2 regions of the Pseudoalteromonas sp. G5_S1_54_S4 genome follow, and region 1 is predicted to be linked to the other one. Evidence: predicted binding sites of a transcription regulator. Region 1 holds the regulator's gene; the other holds the start of a gene.
The links. The regulator NrdR, encoded in region 1, represses ribonucleotide reductase genes. The targets are predictions, from matches to a motif close to AAACACNANATNTNGTGTTT.
Positions count from the first base shown of each region.

Region 2: the regulator NrdR is predicted to act here: its motif matches at 4,199-4,218, upstream of nrdA (class 1a ribonucleoside-diphosphate reductase subunit alpha).

Region 1 covers NZ_JBQKUL010000020.1:9,132-21,436, forward strand. Annotated here, with positions in the region: gene dxs (1-deoxy-D-xylulose-5-phosphate synthase) at 1-1,010, shown strand, start outside; gene ACTRWE_RS09420 (diguanylate cyclase domain-containing protein) at 1,073-4,159, opposite strand; gene ACTRWE_RS09425 (phosphatidylglycerophosphatase A family protein) at 4,191-4,676, opposite strand; gene thiL (thiamine-phosphate kinase) at 4,673-5,647, opposite strand; gene nusB (transcription antitermination factor NusB) at 5,732-6,145, opposite strand; gene ribH (6,7-dimethyl-8-ribityllumazine synthase) at 6,161-6,625, opposite strand; gene ribBA (bifunctional 3,4-dihydroxy-2-butanone-4-phosphate synthase/GTP cyclohydrolase II) at 6,724-7,836, opposite strand; gene ACTRWE_RS09450 (riboflavin synthase) at 7,865-8,518, opposite strand; gene ribD (bifunctional diaminohydroxyphosphoribosylaminopyrimidine deaminase/5-amino-6-(5-phosphoribosylamino)uracil reductase RibD) at 8,543-9,670, opposite strand; gene nrdR (transcriptional regulator NrdR) at 9,673-10,122, opposite strand; gene glyA (serine hydroxymethyltransferase) at 10,230-11,486, opposite strand; gene thrC (threonine synthase) at 11,755-12,305, opposite strand, start outside.
Region 2 covers NZ_JBQKUL010000051.1:15,634-27,938, forward strand. Annotated here, with positions in the region: gene gyrA (DNA topoisomerase (ATP-hydrolyzing) subunit A) at 1-2,360, opposite strand, end outside; gene ubiG (bifunctional 2-polyprenyl-6-hydroxyphenol methylase/3-demethylubiquinol 3-O-methyltransferase UbiG) at 2,539-3,249, shown strand; gene ACTRWE_RS16190 (HAD family hydrolase) at 3,249-3,929, shown strand; gene nrdA (class 1a ribonucleoside-diphosphate reductase subunit alpha) at 4,341-6,623, shown strand; gene nrdB (class Ia ribonucleoside-diphosphate reductase subunit beta) at 6,697-7,827, shown strand; gene yfaE (class I ribonucleotide reductase maintenance protein YfaE) at 7,827-8,099, shown strand; gene ACTRWE_RS16210 (DUF1287 domain-containing protein) at 8,197-8,793, opposite strand; gene ACTRWE_RS16215 (hypothetical protein) at 8,821-9,294, opposite strand; gene ACTRWE_RS16220 (tetratricopeptide repeat protein) at 9,430-9,855, opposite strand; gene ACTRWE_RS16225 (YkgJ family cysteine cluster protein) at 10,064-10,453, shown strand; partial or broken gene ACTRWE_RS16230 (TonB-dependent receptor) at 10,627-12,305, shown strand, end outside.

The DNA.
Region 1 (12,305 bases):
GCAAAGGTTACAAGCCTGCCGAAGCCGATCCGATTGGTTATCATGGCGTACCAAAATTTGATCCTGCAACATCAAGCTTACCAAAATCTAAGCCAGGTGCGGCGACTTTCTCAAATGTGTTTGGTGATTGGCTTTGTGACATGGCCGAGCAAGACAGTAAGCTCATGGCAATCACGCCAGCTATGCGTGAAGGTTCAGGCATGGTACGTTTTTCTAAAGAGTATCCAGAACAATACTTTGACGTAGCAATAGCAGAACAACACGCTGTTACTCTTGCTGCAGGTTTTGCTTGTGAGGGCTTAAAGCCCGTTGTGGCTATCTATTCTAGCTTTTTACAACGCGCGTACGATCAACTAATTCACGACGTTGCACTGCAAAACCTACCGGTATTATTTGCTATAGACCGCGCCGGTATTGTTGGAGCCGATGGTGAAACCCATCAAGGCGCCTACGACTTAAGCTTTATGCGCTGTATACCTAATATGGTCATTATGGCCCCAAGTGATACTAACGAATGCCGTCATATGCTTTATACAGGCTATCAAGCTAATTGTCCTGTTGCTGTTCGTTACCCGCGTGGTAGTGCAGGCTCAACAGACATTCAAAGCACTATGCAACAACTTGAAATGGGTAAAGCAAATGTAATTAAAAAAGGTACTAAAGTGGCTATATTGTCATTTGGTACCTTGCTTGAAAACGCACAACTTGCCACTGATGAGCTCAATGCCACTCTAGTAAACATGCGATTTATTAAGCCACTTGATACGGCATTAATTGATGAGCTGATTAATGATCACGATATTATTGTAACCCTAGAAGATAACGCGATTGCGGGCGGTGCAGGCTCTGCAGTTAATGAATATTTATCGAGCATTAAAGCCGATGTAAAAGTGCTTAACTTAGGTATTCCTGATGAATTCATTAAACATGGCACACAACAGCAAATGCACGATGAAATGGGGTTAGGTGAACACGGTATTTTAACTTCAATTAAATCATTTATGAGCTAACACTTATCGTGTTTAATAAAAAAGGAGCCATTGGCTCCTTTTTTATTGCTCATCTATAACCTCTAGCGCATCCATACCTTAATATCGGCTAGACCATTGCTTTGTAACAAACCAATTTGCTGTTCAACATTGGGGTTTTGCTCAAACTCAAATGCATCTAATTGCTCGTCAAAGGTAATATTAGCGACGCCATCGCCGCCGCGTTTTTTAACTTGATGTAATGCTATGTCAGCTAGATTAATTGATGTTTCCCAGCTAATAACTTGCCCACCTAAGAGAGGTAACGGATAGAACGACCACCCGACTGACGCTGTTATATTGGTTGTTTCACCGTTAGGAAGCTGAAACGAATAATCAGCAATTGCTTGGCATAATTCATATACATAGCTGTCGATTAAATTACATTTAAAATCGCGCAATAACAGTAAAAACTCATCACCACTCCAACGGGCAACATAATCAGAACCTTGGGTACGCGAGTTAAGTAATGCCGCTACTTGTTGTAAACAGCTATCTCCAGCAATAGGACCATAGGCATCGTTAATGCGGCTAAAGTTATCTAAATTAATAATTAACAACACCAACGATTTACCTTGAGCCTGCAATGACTGCGAGTTACGCTGAAAATGCTCAATATCTTTTGGTAGTTGATCAAACAAAAAACGGCGACTTCTCAGCCCTGTTAGCTCATCAGAGTGACTAACAAGTTTAAGCTGAGAGTTTACTTGGTTTAATTTATCGTTTGCTTGGCGAAGCTCAAGGGTTCGCTCAGTAATAAGCCCCTCAAGAACCTGCTGCTTACGTCGCTCTTGAACTTTAAATACCCAAAACACCAAATAAAAGAGCAACACAAAACCACTGGTGATCAGTAATCTAAAATATATAGTTTCACCAAATCGTTCAGGCACCACAAAAGCGTATTCGGCCGATTGCGCTTTGCCCCAATCTTCACCTTGACGTTTTGTCTCTAATTCAAATAAAAACATACCTGCTGGTAAGTTAGTGTAAATTGCTTCTCGGCGGGTATTTGCATAGCGCCAATCATTATCAAGTCCATTGAGTTTATACCTAAACTCTATACTTGCAGGTGCATAATAATCGATAGCGGTATAGGTAAGCGTTACATCACGCTCGTCAGTTTTAAGTACTGGCTTTTTACCTAACGCAGCCGCAGCAAGTTTTCGTGATGGCGTGGTTAAAGTTTCTATAGTTGGTTTAAGTGAACGCAGTCCAAATAATTCTACGTCTTTAGGAATTTCTACAACGCCTTGCAAGCTGGGATACCAAATTGAATTATCCATATCAACCACCGCATCATGGCCTAAACCATTACAGCATTGACTTGCTTTACCATCGAGCTGTCGATCAAATGAAGAGATCACTTCCTCCACTTTTAGGCTTTCAATGTTGGCTTTGAATTGCTCAACTGGCATGCGATAAACCCCTTTCATGGTGCTTACCCAAATGCGTTTTGTAGTATCATCGTACTCAAGACTAAATATAGAACCATATGGCAGCCCATTGGCGGCATCTAATTGCTGCCACTGCCCTTGTCCACTGCGATAAAACAAACCATCATTCAACGAGCCAATTAAAATCCCCACGCCTTTAATGTGTAAAATGCTAGTAACGTACGCACTTTCCAAAGTGGTTTGGTCGCCTATTTTTTCTATCCCGCGTTCAGTAAAGTAATACGCCCCTTTACTGGTACCAATCACCCCAAAATTTGGTTTATCTAAAACATAGGTTACAAACTTACTGCCTAAAAAAGCATTGTACGCAAAAGGGTTTAACCCGTTGTAATTTAAACGATATAAGCCTCGCCCAGTGCCCACCCAAAAGCCGCCTTTAGTCGACGTACTAATAGCAAATACAGGATTATCACTTAGCGCACGGGCAGGGAAACTATATAAGGTATTCGACTCGTAGAAAAACAAACCTCTACCAGTGGCAACATAAAGACGATTGCCGTCAAACTGTAAGTCATGTACTGAGGCGTTACCATACTTGGTACTGTTGATGACATTGATAAACGTTTTATCGGCATCGAAATAACCTACGCCGCTTTTGTTGGCAATCCATAACTTACCATCTGGTGATTTACTAATGGCCATAACCGCTTCGGTCATTTTAGAAATGGCTGAATGGCGCTCTATTCGCCCTTCGTGAGCAAGCCAAAGTCCCTCACTAAAACTCGCTAACCATATATTATTTTCATCATCTCTAAATATATCGGCAAACCAAATACTTTGATCTAATTGACTGGGCTCAACCCATTGCCAATCATCCGACTTCCCTCTGAACAATAAGCGCCCATAAGTCGATACCCACAAGCCACCATTGCCATCACTCATAAACTTATAAACGGCTGAGTTGTTAGCGTTAGGCAGCGGAAATGGGCGTAGCTCATCATCTAAATCTAAAAAGTAAGCGCCTAGCTCAGAAGCAAGATATAAATTGCCATTTAAAAAGGATAAGTCGTGAACAATTGTTTGTGCTAAACGATCAGGCAAGGCCACTTTAGCGGTAAGCTCTAAGCGCAATTTAGAAAAATCAGACGCGCTTTGCGTCAGGCGTAATAAATTACGGTCGTTAACCAGCCAAATTCCCTCTGGTGAGAGCGCCATTTTACTGACTGACCCTACTATTTGGGTGATCGCAGTGGCATTTACGATAGGGCTCGGATTGTTTAGCTGGTCGCGCAGCTCTATCTGGCCTCTGTCTATGTAATAAAGCCCATTAGCTGCTATCCAAATACTGCCTTTAGAGTCTTCAAGAATATCTCTAACAGGGCCTTTAATATTAAACTCTTGTGCGGTTAGCTTTTCTGGGTCTATAACAACGAGGCCGTTTTTCGTGCCTATCCATAATAGTCCTTGGCCATCAATCAGTAATTTATTGATGCCATTGCTGGGTAAAAACAGACTATTTTGAGTGTTGTAATTAGTAAAAGTGTTACCATCAAATCGGCTTAATCCGAATTGCGTACCAAGCCACATGTAGCCTTGGTTATCTTGCACCACACTTTTGAGGGATTGTGAGGGAAGTCCGTCTTTAATGTTCCATTGTTTAACTACGTAATCAGTAATTGAAGCCGTACTTGGCATGGCACACATCAAGAGTACACAAACCAATAAAAATCGCATCATAGTGCTGCCACCTAGTTAAACAAATAATAAATTAAAAGGGTAGTAAACCTACTTTTATCAATGCTTGCAAACAAATAAGCGAAAAAATACCTGCAAGTACATCATCGGCCATAATACCAAACCCACCATGAGCACGTTTATCAAGTATACGAATCGGCCCTGGCTTTGCTATATCAAAAAAGCGAAATAGTAAAAAGCCCACTAATAATGTTTGCCAATTCAGTGCTGCACCAATCATCGTTATATAGTAACCAGCGACTTCATCCCAAACAATAGCGGGGTGGTCATGAACTTGGAGGTCATCAGCTGTTTTTCCACATGCCCAAATACCAAATATACTGATCACCACCGCAAATACAATTTGTAACCATAACGGAAAATGCATGGTAATAAAAATAAACGGTAACGCCGCTAAAGTACCAAATGTACCTGGGGCTTTAGGCGCAAGCCCTGTACCAAAACCCAAACCAAAAAATTGATGTGGGCGTTTTAAATTAAATAATCGGTTTTTATTCAAACCTGCTCCTTGGAAAAGTGCTCAAAGCCTTTGTGCTCAAAAACAAACTTTTCACCTTGGTGTAATAATTCTATATTCCCGTCACCACTTTTGATTTGGCCGATACAGGTTGCTTCTACACCGTATTGGCGCAACTTAATATCGAGCATACTCTTATTGCTGTCTGGGACAGTGTAAAGTAGTTCATAGTCATCGCCATAGTTGAGTATAAAAGGAAGCTGTTGCTCAAAATCAAGACTCGCTTGCATCGCATCAGAAGTAGGTACATTTTCAATATTGATTGTTGCACTGACCTGTGACAAATCCAAAATGTGACCTAAATCAGCAAGTAAACCGTCTGAAATATCAATAGCTGATGACGCTAAGCCACGCAAAGCTTGTCCGGCGGCCACGCGTGGCGTTGGAAAGTTTAAACATTTATTAATATGCTTTAAATGTTCAGGTGCAACTGGCAAACCTTGTTTTTTTGACTCAATAGCCAAACCAGCATCACCTAGCGGTCCGGTTACAAAAATCCAGTCGCCCACTTTTGCGCCACTTCGACGCAGTGCTTTACCTTCAGGAACCGTGCCTTTTGCACAAATAGTAATACTGAGTGGGCCTTGAGTCGTATCGCCACCAATAATTTGTACATTAAAGTACTCAGCAATTTCATGCATACCGTCAGTCAGTTCTGCAATCCATTGTGGATCGATACTTGGCAACGTGAGTGCAACCGATACCCATGTAGGCTCTGCACCCATGGCAGCTAAATCACTTAAATTTACTGCCAGAGCTCGATGCCCTAATGCGCGAGGAGAGATATCATGAAAAAAATGCACCCCAGCAACTAAGGTATCTGTTGTTACAGCAAGCTGACAGTTTGCTGGTACAGTGACAAGCGCACAGTCATCTCCAATCCCTAAATTAACATCGCGACGAGTGATACCGCGACCTTTAAAGTAGTGATTAATTAATTCAAATTCCTTCATACACAAAAAAGCCGACCTATGCCGGCTCTCCTTTTTAACGGTTATTTATAACAACTCACTGAAATTAATATGCAGCTTAAGTTGTTATGACTTGCGTAACTGTTTTACAGCTTTATCAAGTACACCGTTTACAAATTTATGGCTATCTTCAGCGCCAAACATTTTCGCTAATTCAATGCTTTCATTGATAGCCACTTTGTAAGGAACATCTTCACGAAATTTAAGCTCGTAGCTGCTTAAACGTAAGATTGCACGTTCAACTTCGTCTAATTCATCAAATGGACGAGTTAAATGAGGCGATACAGCTTCGTCTAGTTGCTTATGATTTACGGCAACTCCACGCGCTAAATCTTTAAAATATTCAACATCAATTTTAGTCACATCGTTTTCGATCAACATTTGTTGTTCGATATCGGCAATTGCATTGCCGCTTAATTGCCATGAATACACGGCTTGAAGTGCTAAGATACGTGCTTTACGTCTTGCTGCTGGTTTCACAAAAATTCCTTAAACTTAAATTTTATCTAACACATTAACCATTTCAAGCGCACCTAAAGCAGCTTCGCCACCTTTGTTACCCATTTTGGTACCTGCGCGCTCAATTGCTTGCTCAATGCTTTCAGTGGTTAATACGCCAAATGCAACCGGGATATCATACTCAAGTGATACTTGTGCAAGCCCTTTATTTGACTCGCCAGCGACGAGATCAAAGTGAGGCGTGCCCCCTCTGATCACCACACCTAAGGCGATAATTGCATCATATTCTTTTTTTGCTGCAACGCGTTTCGCTGCTAAAGGTAATTCAACCGCACCGGGTACATAAATCACGGTAATATCGTCTTCTGATACTCCACCAGTACGTTTTAGCTCATCAACAGCACCTGCAAGCAAGCTACTACCAATAAAGTCATTAAAACGAGAAATGACAATGGCAAACTTTTTGCCTGGAGCGTATTTATTACCTTCAATAATTTTCATTTGATAACCCTAAAAATAAGTTTAAGCGATTTCATTTCGGTTGCGCAAAAATTGATGCGCATTATACCACATAAATAAAATAATAACCTAGCGCGTAATTATTGTGGCTCTACGTAGTCAACCACTTCTAAATGGAACCCTGATAATGCATGGTATTTTTTAGGTAAACTCATCAAACGCATTTTTTGAATACCTAAATCAGCCAGAATTTGCGAACCCACACCTACGGTGCGCGAAGTACCTTGAAATTTACGTGGCGTCACATTTTCACCCGCATCAGCTGCGGCAAATGCTTTCACTGTGGCTTCTAACTCTTCAGTGCTTTCTTGCTTACCTAAAATAACTAAGGCGCCATTATGCTCAGCAATATAAGCCATTGCTTGCGATAAACCCCAACTACGGTCAGCATTGCGATCAGAGAGTAAAATATCGTTAAAGGTACTTTGTAAATGCACACGTACTAAGGTCGGTTCTTGTTGTTTTATTTCACCTTTAAGCAATGCATAGTGTAACTGCCCATCAATGGTGTCTTTGTATGTCACTAAGTCAAACTCACCATGTTCAGTTGGCAATTTACATTTTGCAACTTGCTCAATTGTGGTTTCGTTTAGGTTGCGGTACTCGATCAAATCAGCAATGGTGCCAATTTTAATATCATGTTGCTTAGCAAATACTTCTAAATCAGGACGACGCGCCATGGTGCCATCTTCATTTAGGATTTCTACAATCACTGATGATGGCTCAAGCCCTGCTAAACGCGCTAAGTCACACCCTGCTTCTGTATGCCCGGCACGTGTTAACACGCCGCCTGGTTGCGCCATAATAGGAAAAATATGACCTGGTTGTACAATATCGCTTGGAACAGCGCCTTTCGCGATGGCAGCTTGAACAGTGCGGGCACGATCCGCTGCAGAAATACCTGTGGTAACCCCTTTTGATGCTTCAATCGACATAGTGAAATTAGTTGAGAATGCGGCACCATTATTTTTTACCATTAATGGTAAATCAAGCTGCGAGCAACGCTCTTGAGTCATCGTTAAACAAATTAGTCCACGGCCATGAGTCGCCATAAAGTTAATCGCTTCTGCACTAATGTGTTCAGCAGCAATAATTAAATCGCCTTCATTTTCTCTGTCTTCATCATCCATTAAAATAACCATTTTACCGGCTTTAATGTCATCAATTATTTCTTGTGCGCTGTTTAAATTCATAAGTTGCTCGTATAAGTTGTCAATGTCGTTATTTTATAAAGCCCGCTTTAGCGAGTAAGCTCATCGAAATATCTGAACCCGTAGGTTGCTCAGCCCCTCTAACTAGGCGCTCTAAATAACGTGCTATTTGGTCGACCTCTAAATTAACTTGGGTGCCAACTTTAAAGTCAGCTATGGTCGTTTGCCCGCTGGTATGCGGCACAATCGTCAGTTTAAATTTATTACCTTCAACCGCATTAACCGTCAGGCTAATACCATCAATACAAACCGACCCTTTGTAAGGAATGTATTTCATTAAATTTTCATCGGTGGCTAACCAATATTCTGTTGCTCGCGCATTGGCATTAATCGCTGTGATAGTGGCAATGCCATCTACATGGCCAGACACTAAATGACCACCGAGACGCGAGACAGGTTGCATCGCCTTTTCTAGATTAACGGTTTGCCCTAATGCGTAATGTGCAAACCCTGTTAAGCTAATCGTTTCATTTGATAAGTCTGCACTAAAGCCATCAATATGCTTATCAACAACCGTCAGGCAGACACCATTGGTTGCAATACTGTCACCTAACTTAACATCACTCATATCAAGGTTTTTACTTTGGATACGAATAGCTAAATCACCTTGTTTTTTTTGTAATAACGCAATTTTACCTGTCGCTTCAACTATTCCAGTAAACATAGTGCTACTCTTTATATAAAATGATTAATGAGCTTTTTTGTGTGCTGTGATACGTAAATCATCACCGATTGGCACACACTCATTAAAAGTTAAATTAATGGTATTTTGCATACTCATTAACTCTGGGAAATTTAGTAAACTTTTAGCATCGCTGCCCATTAATTTAGGAGCAATGTAAAAAATAAACTCATCAATTAAATCAAGTTCTGTCATTTTACCGGCCAGTGTCGCTCCGGCCTCTAGCCACACATTATTAAACTGCAATTGGGCAAGCGTGTGTAACACGGCCAGTAAATCTACTTTATTATTATTTTCAGGTACTTCAATCTGTTTAACAAAATGAGGCCACTGATGCGATTTATCAACCTTGGTGGTAAATATTATCACCTCACTTTGAATTGAAAATAAGGCAAGATCAGGGGTAAGTCTGTTTTGTGAGTCAATAACAACGCGAACCGGTTGGCGCAGTGGTAAATCAGTTGGTAAAGAATACGGTAACTCTTCTGGGCGCACATTTAATTTTGCATCATCCATTAATACCGTATCGGCACCGGTTAAAATTGCACAGCTTTGTGCTCGGTATAGTTGCACATCTTGGCGCGCTGCGGGGCCAGTTATCCATTTACTTTGCCCGTTTTTAAGCGCCGTTTTACCATCTATACTTGCGGCCATTTTGCAAGTCACAAAGGGTAATCCCTGCTCCATGCGCTTAAAAAACCCAAAGTTTAATGCGCGAGCTTGCGCTTCAAGTAACCCGTAAGCGACTTCTATACCAGCATCCGCTAAAATTTTCAGACCTTTGCCTGCAACTTGCGGGTTGCTGTCAACCATTGCGGCAATCACTTTTTTAACACCGGCTGCTTTTAGCCCTTCAGCACATGGCGGTGTTCGACCATAATGACTGCAAGGCTCAAGTGTTACATAAGCGGTTGCGCCTTTGGCATTTTCACCAGCCATAGCCAGTGCGTTTACCTCTGCATGACCTTGACCCGCTAACTGATGAAACCCTTCACCTATTATTTTATTATTTTTTACGAGTACGCAGCCAACATTAGGATTAGGGGTTGTCGTAAAGCGCCCTTTTTTTGCCAGTTCAATAGCGCGAGCCATGTAGCGTTTATCATCCTCTGAAAACGAACTTTGCTTGGTCATTACTATTCCCCTAAGCGGGCTATTTCTTCACCAAATTCGCGTATATCTTCAAACGAGCGATATACAGAGGCAAATCTTACATAGGCCACTTTATCTAACTTTTTAAGCGCTTCCATAATGCACTCACCCACCAAATGGCTAGACACTTCGCGTTCGCCAGTGGCACGTAACTGCGACTTAATAATATTAACCACTTCATCAACTTGCTCAGTGCTTACGGGGCGTTTTTCGAGGGCGCGAGTTAAGCCATTTAGTAACTTATCTTCATTAAACGGTTCGCGGCTGCCATCTTGCTTGATGACCCGTGGCATCACTAATTCAGCCCCTTCAAAGGTGGTAAATCGTTCGTGGCATTCATTACATTCACGACGTCTACGTACTTGGTGTCCCCCACCTACAAGGCGAGAATCAATAACTTTAGTATCTTTGGCGGTGCAAAAAGGGCAATGCATAACTGTGTGTTTCCGTTTTAAAAACAAAAAATGGCCGCTATCATAGCGGCCATTATCATAACAAAAATGTGTGCAGTTGTGATCTAAATTACTATTTTACTCTTGGATTAAGCGTAAACAGGTAATTTTGCACAAATTGCTTTCACTTTTTCTTTTACTTGCGCTTGTACTGACTCATCTTCGATGTTGTCTAGTACATCACAGATCCAGCCCGCTAACTCTTTTGATTCAGCTTCTTTAAAGCCACGACGAGTGATTGCTGGTGAACCAATACGCAGACCAGAGGTAACAAATGGTGAACGTGGATCGTTCGGTACTGAGTTTTTGTTAACCGTGATATTCGCATTACCTAGGGCAGCATCTGCATCTTTACCTGTGATATCTTTGTCGATTAAATCAAGTAAGAATAAGTGGTTGTCAGTTTTACCCGATACTACTTTGTAGCCGCGCTCTTGTAATACGGCAACCATTGCTTGTGCATTTTTAACAACTTGTGCTTGGTATGTTTTAAACTCAGGTTGAAGTGCTTCTTTAAATGCAACCGCTTTAGCAGCAATAACATGACATAAAGGACCACCTTGGCCACCTGGGAAAACAGCGCTGTTTAGCTTTTTGTAAATTTCTTCATCGCCACACGCAGAGATGATTAAACCACCGCGAGGACCCGCTAATGTTTTGTGTGTTGTGGTTGTTACAACGTGAGCAAATGGCACTGGGCTTGGGTAAACACCCGCAGCAATTAAACCTGCAACGTGCGCCATATCAACAAATAAGTAAGCACCTACTTTGTCTGCAATTTCACGGAACTTAGCCCAATCAACAATACCTGAGTATGCAGAAAAACCAGCAATAATCATTTTTGGTTTGTGCTCAAGTGCTAACGCTTCAACTTGTGCGTAATCAATTTCGCCAGTTTCTTCGTTAAGGCCATACTGAATTGCGTTGTATGTTTTACCAGAGAAGTTGACGTGTGAGCCGTGCGTTAAATGACCACCGTGCGCTAGGCTCATGCCTAATACAGTATCAAGTGGGCTTAAAAGAGCTTGGAAAACAGCAGCATTCGCTTGTGAACCGGCATGAGGCTGTACGTTTGCGTAATCTGTACCAAATAATTCATTTGCGCGGTCAATAGCAAGTTGCTCTACCACGTCTACGTGCTCACAGCCACCGTAGTAACGTTTGCCCGGGTAACCTTCAGCGTATTTGTTAGTCAGCTGAGAACCCTGCGCTTCAAGTACGCGTGGGCTACAGTAGTTTTCAGATGCAATTAACTCAATATGCTCTTCCTGACGTGATGTTTCTTTGCTCATCGCGTCAAATAACTCTGGATCAAAGTCCGAAATATTCATGCTACGTTCTAACATTGGGGTCTCCTGGGCAACGTGTATGGGTATTTTTTAGAGGCTTTATTGTACGCTTAAAACGACGTTTTGCCTACGCTCTTAAGTTGAGGATATTTAAACAGGGATTGAAACTATTTCACAGCATTTTGATGATGATATTTTTTTATAAACTAATAACAATTTTAAATGAATTTTATTTACTACATTTATATAGCTTATGTGTTATATCTAAAGCGATGCATAAACAAACAAAAAAAGCGGCCTAAGCCGCTTTTTTTATCTGCCTTTTTTAGGCAAGCTTTTTAAACAATTCTGTACGCAAAACATCATAATCGTTGTGCATATCAGTGGCTAAACACGGTTTTGCTAATGCATCAGCTAACGGCTTTGGCATATCTAATTCAACATTAAGGATATCCTCAACGCTGTCTTTAAATTTGGCCGGATGCGCAGTCGCTAAAAAAATCCCCACAGCATCTGCCGCCTTATTTTCTACAAGACCTTGGTAAGCAATTGCGGTGTGAGGCTCTGCAATATAGCCAAGCTGTTGAATTTTTTTCATCACTGTTTGTGTTTGCTGTTCATCAACACTCACCGAATAAAAGTTATCATAACTAAACCAGTTATTATCTAACATTGATTGCACACGTGGCCAGTTATTAGGTTTACTCACATCCATTGCATTTGAAAGCGATTCAATTGTCGCATTAGGCGTCCAATTTTTATCAAGCATAAAGCGCGGTACTGTGTCGTTTTGGTTTGTAGTCGCACTTAGTTTACCAACTGGCATACCAATAACCGCGCCAATCATAGCCGCACACACATTACCAAAGTTACCAC
Region 2 (12,305 bases), on a different contig from region 1:
TAGTCTTCAAGTTGAGTACGCTTACCGTAACCATTTTCTGTCACTGTTAATATTGCACCGTCATTCTTTGGTACAATCAGTGATACAACACGTTGATCGTCTGGCATCTTAATACCACGAACACCCGTTGCAGTACGACCCATAGGACGTACACCTTTGAAGCGAATCTCAGGCTTACCTTCTTCATCAAGAACAGGGTTACCATTTTCATCAACGACAGCTGTTTCTTCAGCCTCTTTAAAGCGTACAACTTTACCCGCATCAGTGAACAACATAATTTCGTTGCTACCATCGGTAATATCAACACCAATTAAGCTATCACCTTCGTTTAAGTTAACGGCAATAATACCGCTAGCACGTTGACGGCTGTATGCAGTCAATGGTGTTTTCTTAACCGTACCAAATGCTGTCGCCATAAAGATGTACTTATCATCTTCATAATCGCGTACTGGCAGGATTGCAGTAATACGTTCATCTGCTTCAAGTGGTAATAAGTTAACAATTGGCTTACCGCGCGCTGCGCGACTTGCAAGTGGTAACTGATACACTTTAAGCCAATATAATCGACCCGCTGTAGAGAAACAAAGAATAGTATCGTGCGTATTGGCAACCAATAAACGTTCAATGAAATCTTCATCTTTCATCTTAGTTGCTGATTTACCTTTACCACCACGACGCTGCGCTTCGTAATCAGTTAATGCTTGATACTTAACGTATCCTTCGTGTGACAAGGTCACAACCACGTTTTCTTCGTTGATTAAATCTTCAAGGCTTATATCGTGTGCTGCAGCATTTATTTCAGTGCGGCGCTCATCACCATATTGCTCTTTAATTTCAACGAGCTCATCACGAATAACTTCCATTAAACGCTCTGGATTTGCCAAAATGAATAATAACTCGGCAATCAACTCAAGTAATGATTGATATTCGGTAAGAATTTTTTCGTGTTCAAGACCAGTAAGTTTATGTAAACGTAAGTCTAATATTGCTTGAGCTTGTTGCTCAGAAATATAGTACTGACCATCACGAATACCAAGCTCGCTTGCTAACCAATCTGGGCGTGCCACGTTGTCTTCGCCTGCTTTATCAAGCATGGCTTTAACATTACCTAATTCCCATGGACGCGCTGTTAATGCAACTTTTGCTTCAGCAGGTGTTGGCGACTTACGAATAAGTTCGATAATTGGGTCAATGTTAGCCAGTGCAATCGCTAAACCTTCTAGCGTATGCGCACGGTCGCGGGCTTTGCGTAAATCAAATACCGTACGACGGGTAACAACTTCACGGCGGTGAATAATAAACTCTTCAAGCATTTCTTTTAAGTTGAAACACTTAGGTTGGTTATTAATTAACGCAACCATATTCATACCAAACACAGTTTGTAACTGAGTTTGTGAATAAAGGTTGTTTAAAATAACTTCACCTACGTCACCACGTTTGATCTCGATAACGATACGCATACCGTCTTTATCTGATTCATCACGTAATGCGCTGATCCCTTCAATTTTTTTATCTTTAACTAACTCGGCGATTTTTTCAATCAAACGTGCTTTGTTAACTTGGTAAGGGATTTCATGAACAATAATGGTTTCGCGACCCGTCTTTTCATCGGTTTCGATGTCAGCACGCGCACGCATGTACACTTTACCACGACCGGTTTGATAAGCTTGTTCAATGCCTTTTTTACCGTTAATAATCGCCGCAGTTGGGAAATCAGGCCCAGGAATGTAATCCATTAACTCCGTAATGGTCAATTCAGGGTTTTGAATAAGCGCTAAACAGCCATTCACGACTTCTGTTAAGTTATGTGGCGGAATATTTGTTGCCATACCAACCGCAATACCCGATGAACCATTAACTAACAGGTTAGGTATTTTAGTGGGTAACACATCAGGAATTTGCTCTGTGCCATCGTAGTTAGGCACAAAATCAACCGTTTCTTTTTCAAGATCGGCTAATAATTCGTGCGACATTTTTGCCATACGTACTTCTGTATAACGCATTGCCGCTGCTGAATCACCATCAACCGAACCAAAGTTACCCTGACCATCTACTAGCATGTAACGCAGTGAGAATGGCTGAGCCATACGTACGATGGTGTCATAAACTGCACTGTCGCCGTGTGGGTGGTATTTACCGATTACGTCACCGACCACACGGGCCGATTTTTTGTAAGGCTTGTTCCAGTCATTACTAAGCTCGTTCATTGCAAACAAAACGCGGCGGTGAACAGGTTTTAAACCGTCACGTACGTCTGGTAATGCACGTCCTACAATTACACTCATGGCGTAATCTAAGTAGGAGTTTTTTAACTCGTCTTCAATATTGACTGGCAGAATTTCATTGGCGAGATCAGTCATTTGATATCACATTCCTTCAGTATCAGCTCTTAACAACCCAGTATTAGGTATTAAGAGTGTTTGTTATTATTTCTAAGTAACCATGCTATCACAATTAATTTTAATTTACAGGCGCAAAACTTTGCGATTTATCAATTTAGGCCTATATAATGGCCTCAGATTGACGAGGAAGTATTTTATGACCGAACATCAAAATGTAGATAACGCAGAAATAGCAAAGTTTGAAGCCATCGCAGAGCGTTGGTGGGATTTAGAAGGCGAATTTAAGCCGCTTCACGAAATTAATCCATTACGATTAGATTTCATCGCAGACAAAACCAAAGGATTATTTAATAAAGAAACCCTCGATGTAGGATGTGGTGGTGGCATTTTAAGTCACAGCATGGCGCGAATGGGCGCAAACGTAACTGGTATCGATATGGGGCAAGAGCCTTTAACTGTCGCCAAGTTACACAGCTTAGAAACAAGTGTCCCCGTTGAGTATATAAAAGTACCTGCAGAGCAGTTTGCAGATGAGCACCCTGAGCGCTTTGATGTGATCACTTGTATGGAAATGTTAGAGCACGTCCCCGACCCTGCTTCTATTATTCATGCGGTCGCTAAATTAGCAAAACCTGGGGCCGATGTTTTTTTCTCTACTCTTAATAAAACCCCAAAAGCTTACTTATACGCTATTGTCGGTGCAGAAAAACTGTTAAAAATGGTCCCAGAGGGTACCCATGACCATAAAAAGTTTATTAAACCTGCGCAATTAATTGCATGGGCAGAGCAAGCTGGCTTAAAAGTACGTGCCAGTGCTGGTTTAAGTTACAACCCGCTTTCTAAGCAATACACAATGAATGATGATGTAAGCGTAAATTATATGCTGCATTTTGAGAAGTTAGTGTAATGGCAAGCTCTCAAACCCCCATTGCCCTAATGGAATATCAAGCATTGCTGTTTGACTTAGATGGCACTTTACTCGATACCGCTGATGATTTAGGCGCCGCACTAAACACCGTGCTGCAAAATCATCAACAACCCCAAGTGGGCAGTGATATATATCGACCCGCAGCTTCAAACGGTGCTGCCGCTTTATTGGCTGCTGGTTTTAAAGAAAGCTGGGCGCAACAACCGCAAGAGCAACTTTTACATGAGCTAGTTACGCAATACGCTGCCAACATTGCCACCCATACCCAATGTTTTGTAGGAATAGAGCAATTACTAATCGCACTTGATAACAAAGCAATCCCTTGGGGAATTATGACCAATAAGCCCGGATTTTTAACTGATCCTTTAGTCAAGGCGATTCCTGCATTAAAAAATGCACGTATTGTGGTGAGCGGTGATACCTTAGCTGAATCTAAGCCCTCACCCCTTCCTTTACTGTATTGCGCTGAGCAAATGAGTGTAGATCCTTCGCGTTGCTTATATATAGGTGATGCGCAGCGTGACATTCAAGCAGGTAAAGCAGCCAATATGCACACCGCAACCGCACTATGGGGATATGTACCGAGTGTTGACGAGGCATTGGCTTGGAATGCGGATTTTAATTGGCACAGTCCTATAGATGCATTTAACCACATATAGTGTCATGTTAATTAATAAACACTACATATTGTGATTGTGTTAGTTTTTACGCAAAGCTTGATGATAAAAAAAGCAGACAAAATTTATTTTTAAAAAGCGTAAATTTAATCTTTCCTTAGTTGATTTTTACAAATTTCAACTTAACCGAATGATCAAAGGTTAATGCCTACTAACACAATTGCGTTATCCCAACGTTATCCACAATGAGAGCGGTTTCTGTCCCTTGCAAAAGATCCCAGACCACACTATCTTGTGATCTCTAATTTGAACAACACCAGATATTGTGGCTAAATGTTATTCAATTAAATTCACCAAACCGGTGAAAATAACAATAAACGAATAGGCACTGCGCTTTTTTAGGTGCACGCATTGGTCAAAAATATTTAATTCCCAAGGAATACAGGCAAAGCTATGAACCAACAGTTATCTGTAAGCAAACGTGACGGTCGTAAAGAGCCACTCGATCTTGATAAGATCCATCGCGTTATTGAATGGGCCGCCGAAGGTTTAAATAACGTTTCGGTTTCACAAGTTGAACTTAAATCGCATATTCAATTTTATGACGGTATTCGTACTAAAGACATCCACGAAACGATTATTAAAGCTGCTGCGGATCAGATTTCTAAAGAATCGCCTGATTATCAGTACCTTGCTGCTCGTTTAGCTGTATTCCATTTACGTAAAAAAGCCTATGGCCAGTTTGAGCCACCGCGTCTTTTTGACCATGTTACTAACATGGTTGAACAAAAACGCTACGATGCACATTTACTTGTTGATTACACAGAGCAAGAATTAGATGAGCTAGATGCGTACTTAGATCATTCTCGCGATCTTAACTTTAGCTACGCAGCAGTAAAACAGCTTGAAGGTAAATACCTAGTTCAAAACCGTGTAACGGGTGAAATTTACGAAAGCGCGCAGTTTTTATATATCTTAGTGGCTGCAAGCTTATTCTCTGATTACCCTCGTGATACACGTATTGATTACATCAAACGTTTTTATGATGCGGTTTCATTATTTAAAATTTCTTTACCTACGCCAATTATGTCGGGCGTACGTACACCAACACGCCAGTTTAGCTCATGTGTACTTATTGAGTGTGGCGATAGCCTAGACTCAATTAATGCTACATCATCAGCAATTGTTAAATACGTTTCTCAACGTGCTGGTATTGGTATTAATGCAGGTCGTATTCGTGCATTAGGTAGCCCTATTCGTAACGGTGAAGCGTATCACACTGGCTGTATTCCGTTTTATAAGCACTTTCAAACAGCGGTTAAAAGCTGTTCGCAAGGCGGTGTACGTGGTGGCGCAGCAACCCTTTTCTACCCGCTTTGGCATTTAGAAGTTGAAAACTTATTAGTGCTTAAAAACAACCGTGGCGTTGATGATAACCGCGTACGTCACTTAGATTACGGCGTACAGTTTAATAAACTCATGTACTCACGTTTAATTAAAGACGATTACATTACGTTATTCAGCCCCTCTGACGTGCCTGGCCTTTACGATGCATTTTTTGAAGACCAAGACGAGTTTGACGCGCTATATGTAAAATATGAGCAAGACGAGTCAATTCGTAAAAAACGAATTAAAGCGATTGAACTGTTCTCTATGTTTGCTCAAGAACGTGCTAGCACGGGTCGTATTTACTTACAAAACGTTGACCACTGTAATACACACAGTCCGTTTATCTCAAAAGTGGCTCCGATCCGTCAATCTAACTTATGTTTAGAAATTGCGTTACCAACTAAGCCTCTTAGCAACGTGAATGATGAAGAAGGTGAAATTGCACTTTGTACATTATCTGCGTTTAACTTAGGCGCGATTGAGTCTTTAGATGAACTAGAAGAGTTAGCTGAGCTTGCAGTACGCGCACTTGATAACCTACTTGATTTCCAAGACTACCCAGTACCTGCAGCTAAAAATGCAACCATGGGACGTCGTACGCTAGGCATAGGCGTTATTAACTACGCATACTACCTAGCTAAAAACGGTAAGCGTTATTCAGATGGCAGCGCAAATGCGCTTACGCACAAAACATTTGAAGCGATTCAGTACTACCTAATGAAAGCATCTAATGAGCTGGCAAAAGAACGTGGTGCCTGTCCAAAATTTAACGAAACAACGTACTCACAAGGTATTATGCCAACCGATACGTACAAGCGTGATTTAGATAAAATTTGTGATGAACCACTTCATCTTGATTGGGATACGTTACGTGCCAGCATTAAAGAGCACGGTATGCGTAACTCAACACTGAGCGCATTAATGCCATCAGAAACATCATCGCAAATATCTAATGCAACCAATGGCATTGAGCCACCGCGTGGCCATATTAGTGTTAAAGCAAGTAAAGACGGTATTTTAAAACAAGTTGTCCCTGAGTACGAACGCCTTAAAGATAGCTATGAGTTACTGTGGGATATCCCATCTAACGATGGTTACTTACAATTAGTGGGCATAATGCAGAAATTTATCGACCAAACGATTTCAGCAAATACTAATTATGATCCAAATAAATACGAAGGCGGTAGAGTACCTATGAAAGTCTTACTAAAAGACTTACTTGGTGCCTACAAGCTAGGTGTTAAAACGCTGTACTACCATAACACCCGTGATGGCGCATCAGACGCACAAGAAGACGCTCCAGAAGTGGATGATGATGATTGTGCAGGCGGCGCGTGTAAAATTTAATAGTTAAACTTAAAGCGGGCGCCTTGCCCGCTTTGTCCTGATAGTTTTAGTGATAGTTTTTTGAGTGATAAACATGTCTTATACTACTTTTAGCAGAAATCATAATAACCAAATGCAAGAGCCAATGTTTTTTGGTCAAACCGTTAACGTGTCACGTTACGATCAACAAAAATACCCTATTTTTGAAAAGCTGATTGAAAAACAATTGTCTTTCTTTTGGCGTCCTGAAGAAGTAGACGTAAGTAAAGATCGTTTAGACTTTCAAGCACTTCCTGACCACGAAAAGCATATCTTTTTAAGTAACTTAAAATACCAAACTTTGCTTGATAGTGTTCAAGGCCGTTCGCCTAACGTTGCACTATTGCCAATTGTGTCAATTCCTGAGCTTGAAACATGGATTGAAACATGGGCGTTTAGTGAAACCATTCACAGCCGTTCATACACACATATTATTCGTAATGTAACTCAAGCCCCTGAACTCATTTTTGACGACATTGTTAGCAATGACAAAATTAGTGAACGTGCCGATGCCGTAACCACTTATTACGACGATTTAATTAACTCGGTGTCGCTTTACAACCTGTACGGTGAAGGCAAACATGACATTAATGGTGAAACCGTTGTGGTTAATTTATTTGAGCTGAAAAAGAAATTGTATCTGGCGATGATGTCAGTGAACATTCTTGAAGCTATTCGCTTTTATGTCAGCTTTGCGTGTTCATTTGCGTTTGCCGAGCGTGAGCTAATGGAAGGCAATGCTAAAATTATTAAGCTTATTGCCCGTGATGAAGCGCTTCACCTTTCAGGCACTCAGCATATTTTAAATATTATGCAAGATGGCAAAGACGACCCTGAAATGGCAATTGTTGCTGCACAGTGCCGTGAAGAAGCAATCAAGATGTTTGTTGACGCTGCAGAGCAAGAAAAAGAATGGGCCGAGTACCTGTTTAAAGATGGTTCAATGATTGGCTTAAATAAGCATATTTTATGTCAGTATGTTGAATACATTACCAATGCACGCATGACTGCTATTGGTTTACCAGCACAGTTTGATAATAACAGTAATCCGATTCCATGGATCAACTCATGGCTTGTTTCTGATAACGTGCAAGTTGCTCCACAAGAAGCGGAAATTAGCTCATACCTTGTAGGTCAAATTGATTCACAGGTTGATGCTGCTGAATTTGGTGACTTTGATTTATAATGACTGATAGAACCACTGCAAGTGTCACGCTTGCAGATAACAGCCAGTGCTTAGATTTTACCGCTGGCTGCCCTTCTCTTTTACACTGCTTAGAATCGAATAAAATTGATGTTGCTTACCAGTGCCGTGAGGGATATTGTGGTGCGTGTCGTGCTACGCTTGTCTCTGGTGAAGTCAATTACAATGAAGAACCGTTAGCCTTTGTGCGTGATGGTGAAATACTATTGTGTTGCTGCAAGCCCAATGGTGATATCAGTATTAATTTAAAGTAACTAGCAAACCACACAGTATAATGCCTAACAGCTCGCTTTATTCACTTACCTGTTTCTGCAATTATTACTCAAGTAATCGCGATTATAGCCGTGTTATTTACTCTGAATAAGCAGCAGGTACAAATCGGTAATGACCCGTAATTGTATAAGCAAAAAGCATATCGCTCATTTCAGGTCCGCGACCAATATTGTGCACAATAAGCGGGTGACCACTGTCCTGCGCAATTTGATTAACGACCATACCTATGTGCGGTAAATTGCCTGGCAGCATCCAAGTGACTATGTCACCGGTTTTATAATCTGCTGCATTAAGCGATTTAGTTAACACTTGAGCATGGCGCTCAAAGTAAACCTGTAAGTTAGGTACACGTCGATGATCAATGTTTTTATCTGGCTTGGTTAATCCCCAAATACGCTTAGAAGGATATGCGCGAAAATTGGCCTGCATGTCTTCATGTACTAACTTTTGTAAATCAATACCAAGCTGTCGATACGACCTAATTATAACATCAGTACACACACCAATATTATCGGGCACATCGCCACCAGGGTATTCAAGCCTATGATAGGCGCCATCGTAAGTTACTTGTTGCGTTGTTCTGTGGATCAATGCATTGACGATATCGTCATCAAAAGAGCTCGCCTGCACATCAAGGGCAGATAAAGCTAGTAAATAGAGCACAAAGCGCGACATATAAATTCCTTTTATAATATTTATTAACTAAAGCTGTTGAGTAATATAGTCAGGAATATTAAATTTATTTCCATTGCTGGTAAAGTGTGCATCAAGTTTATAGGCCATTTTTTCAAGCGGAGCATCATTGTAACCACAGGTTTGGATTTCATTGATGTAGCGCATAATAAAAGCGTGAGCACCGAGCTCGCGCCATTGAACTACATGAGCCAGCTCATGAAAATGCACTCTTAAATTACGCGCAACATGAGGTAATATGTAATAAGTGTTTTTATAGGTGATCCCTGCTACATCCATGTCAATAAAATCGCTTAAACCAATTTCACGTAAACCAGCAAAGTCAGGCTTGGGAATGTGTTCAACAACCACATAAAATGCAGTTTTCAAAAATTCATGCGGGTAAAAGCCAGCAAATTCGCTAGCAAATGTATCACAGCATATTCTTTGATGAACATACTCGCTATTCGTTTTATCAATCCATTGTTCTATTTGCGCTAGCATTTTTTCTCCAAAAAATTTGCTTAGTGACTTAACTTAAGCATAAACATTTAATGACGCAGAATTTGCTTTTATCAATAAAAAAGCGCCAATGGTATTATTACTGACGCTTATTATTAATAATGGCTATAAAGTTGCCTAGCCTTCTTCTTCAACCAATGATTCTAATAACTCATGGATCTCTGATTTTAATTCTTTGTCTTCAATTTTATTCGCACTGATTTTAGCATCTTGCAGATTTTTAATTGCCGCTTCTTTATCACCCAGCTCAAGCTGTAAAGTAGCCATAGAAAAGGCAACAGACGACATATGATCTTTGTTATTAATTTCTATCGACTTCTGTAACGCTTTTTCGTAAGTCTCGATAGCTTCTTCTAGCTCTACGGTGAAATCAGCCAATGTTTCCCACTGAACAGGGTGATCTTTCGCTGTATTTTCGTTTTCAATACAAATAGCTTTTAGCTCAGCATATAAAGATTCAAACTGTTTAGTATCATTTTTATTAGCCGCTGCCATCAGCTTTTCCGCCAAATCGTGAACCGCTTTGTATACTTTAGTATTCATAATTACTCGCTACCTTATTAACGCGCCTTTTTTGACTTATTAAAGGCATCGTATTCGAAATATATTCCCTAATAGTACATTATTATTAAGCGCTGCGTTGTTACAAAAGTATTATAAGCGATAAAAACAGAGGTTTAATTTAAAAACCTGGATATTACAGTGCTACACTTAACGCTTAATTTAAGTCGCAATAGTAAATACCTACCCTATGCAAAATTGCAATCAATGCGGTAAATGCTGCACTAAATATGGTGCGGCAGATTTAGATACAAATCAGGATGAAATTGAAATGTGGGCGTTATTCAACCCAGAAATATTTCAATATGTTAAAAACGATCAGTTATGGTTTGATCCCAAAACAGGCAAGCAATTAACGCAATGCCCATTTTTAGTACTTAGCAGTAAAAAATATCCACAAGAAAAAGATAAATATACATGCAGTATTTACCATGACCGTCCTCAAGATTGCCGACACTACCCAAGTTTAATTTCAGAAATGATAAACGATGACTGTGAAATGCTTGAACCAATCGATAAACAAAATCCTTTCAAAGCACAAAAAAAATTAGACATACTAATGATAGACAGCCGCTCTTAAGCGAATAAATATAACAAATGCACTGATCTGTAATAATGAGCTGGTAATGTAAATTTAACGCGATTATTTTGCCATTCAACGCAAAATTAAAAGTTATAGTATAACATTGTTGATGATGCCATTTTGTAGTGTTATATTATATCACAACATAACAACCACGATTCGAAGTAATTATGACAAAGTTAACACTCATATCCTCAGCGCTACTGTCTGTTTTGTGTTCTCACTCTGCCCTAGCAGCAACGATTAACGGCACAGTAACAGATTCAAAAAAACAACCTATTGCTAATGCAACTATTCATGTTCATGGAAAGTCACAAAGCGTGAAAAGCAATGAACAAGGTCAGTTTAGCATCGATATAGATGCTAAAAGCCAATTACATATTAGTAAAGATAACTACATCGATTCACGTATATCGCTTGAGAATGTAAACGATACAATTACTGTTACATTAAAGCCGTCTTCGGTTGAAACTGTTGTTGTGTATGCCTCGGCACTGCATAAAAATAGCTTAGAAATGATTTCACCTGTAAGCGTACTATCAGGGGATGAACTAAAAAATAAAGCGAAACCGACCCTAGGTGAAACACTTAAAGGAATACCAGGAGTAAACGCGAGTTATTTCGGCCCTGTCTCTTCAAGTCCGATTATTCGTGGCCTAGGTGGTCCTCGTGTTAAAATTACTCAAAACGGTTTAGATAGCAGTGATGCATCACGTATTGGTCCAGATCACGCAACATCAAGTGATAGCTTAGCCGCTGAACAAATTGAAGTACTACGAGGCCCAAGCACCCTACTATATGGCTCTGGTGCGATTGGCGGTGTAGTAAATGTGGTTGATAACCGTATTCCAACCAATAATATTGACGCACTCTCGGGAGCGGCACAATACACACACGATACCGTTTCAAATGCGAACACTTATGCGGCAAAATTAGAAACAGGCAACAATAATTTTAATTTTCATTTTGATGGCACCAAACGCAGTGGTGATGACTATCAAACGCCTCGCTTTAACCTACCGGATGAACATGAAGAAGGTGAAGTACACATTGAGGGCGATGAAGAAACAGCCACTTCAGTTGAAAATACCTTTATCGACAGTGAAACAGTAAACTTTGGTACCAGCTATGTCGGTGAGCATTTAACTGTTGGCTTTTCATACGGCAATATTGAAACAGATTATGGCATTCCTGGGCATTCACATGATCACGGTCATGCCCATGAAGAAGAAGGCGATCATGAAACGCACGCGGATGAAGAACACGCAGAAACTCCCGTTTATGCTCATTTAGAGCAAGATCGTTGGCAAGGACTGGTAAGCTATGCATTTCATGATAACTGGATTGAATCGATTAATCTTCGTCTTGGCTACACCGACTACACTCACAGTGAAATTGAAGATGGCGCGATTGGCACCACATTTAGTAACGAAACCACTGAAGCACGTTTAAATGTAGAGCATCAGTTAGGCCAATGGCATGGCATGATTGGCTATCACTATAGTGAATCTGATTACGATGCAATTGGCGAAGAAGCGTTTACGCCTGCAAGTGTCACTACCACCCATGCGTTATATCTACTTGAAGAACGCACATTTGGCGATGTCACCGTAGAGCTTGGCGCCCGCCTAGAAGATTATGATATCAAAAGTGATGTAGATACACATCAGCACAGCCATGATGAACAACCTGTATCGGCAGATGAGACCATTAACTACACCCAAAGCTTTACTAATGTAAGTGCCTCAGCCGGTGCGATTTGGGAGTATATGCCAAGTCACAACCTAGCCGTTAGCTTATCACATTCAGAGCGTGCGCCACTTTCAGCTGAATTACTCTCTAATGGTTT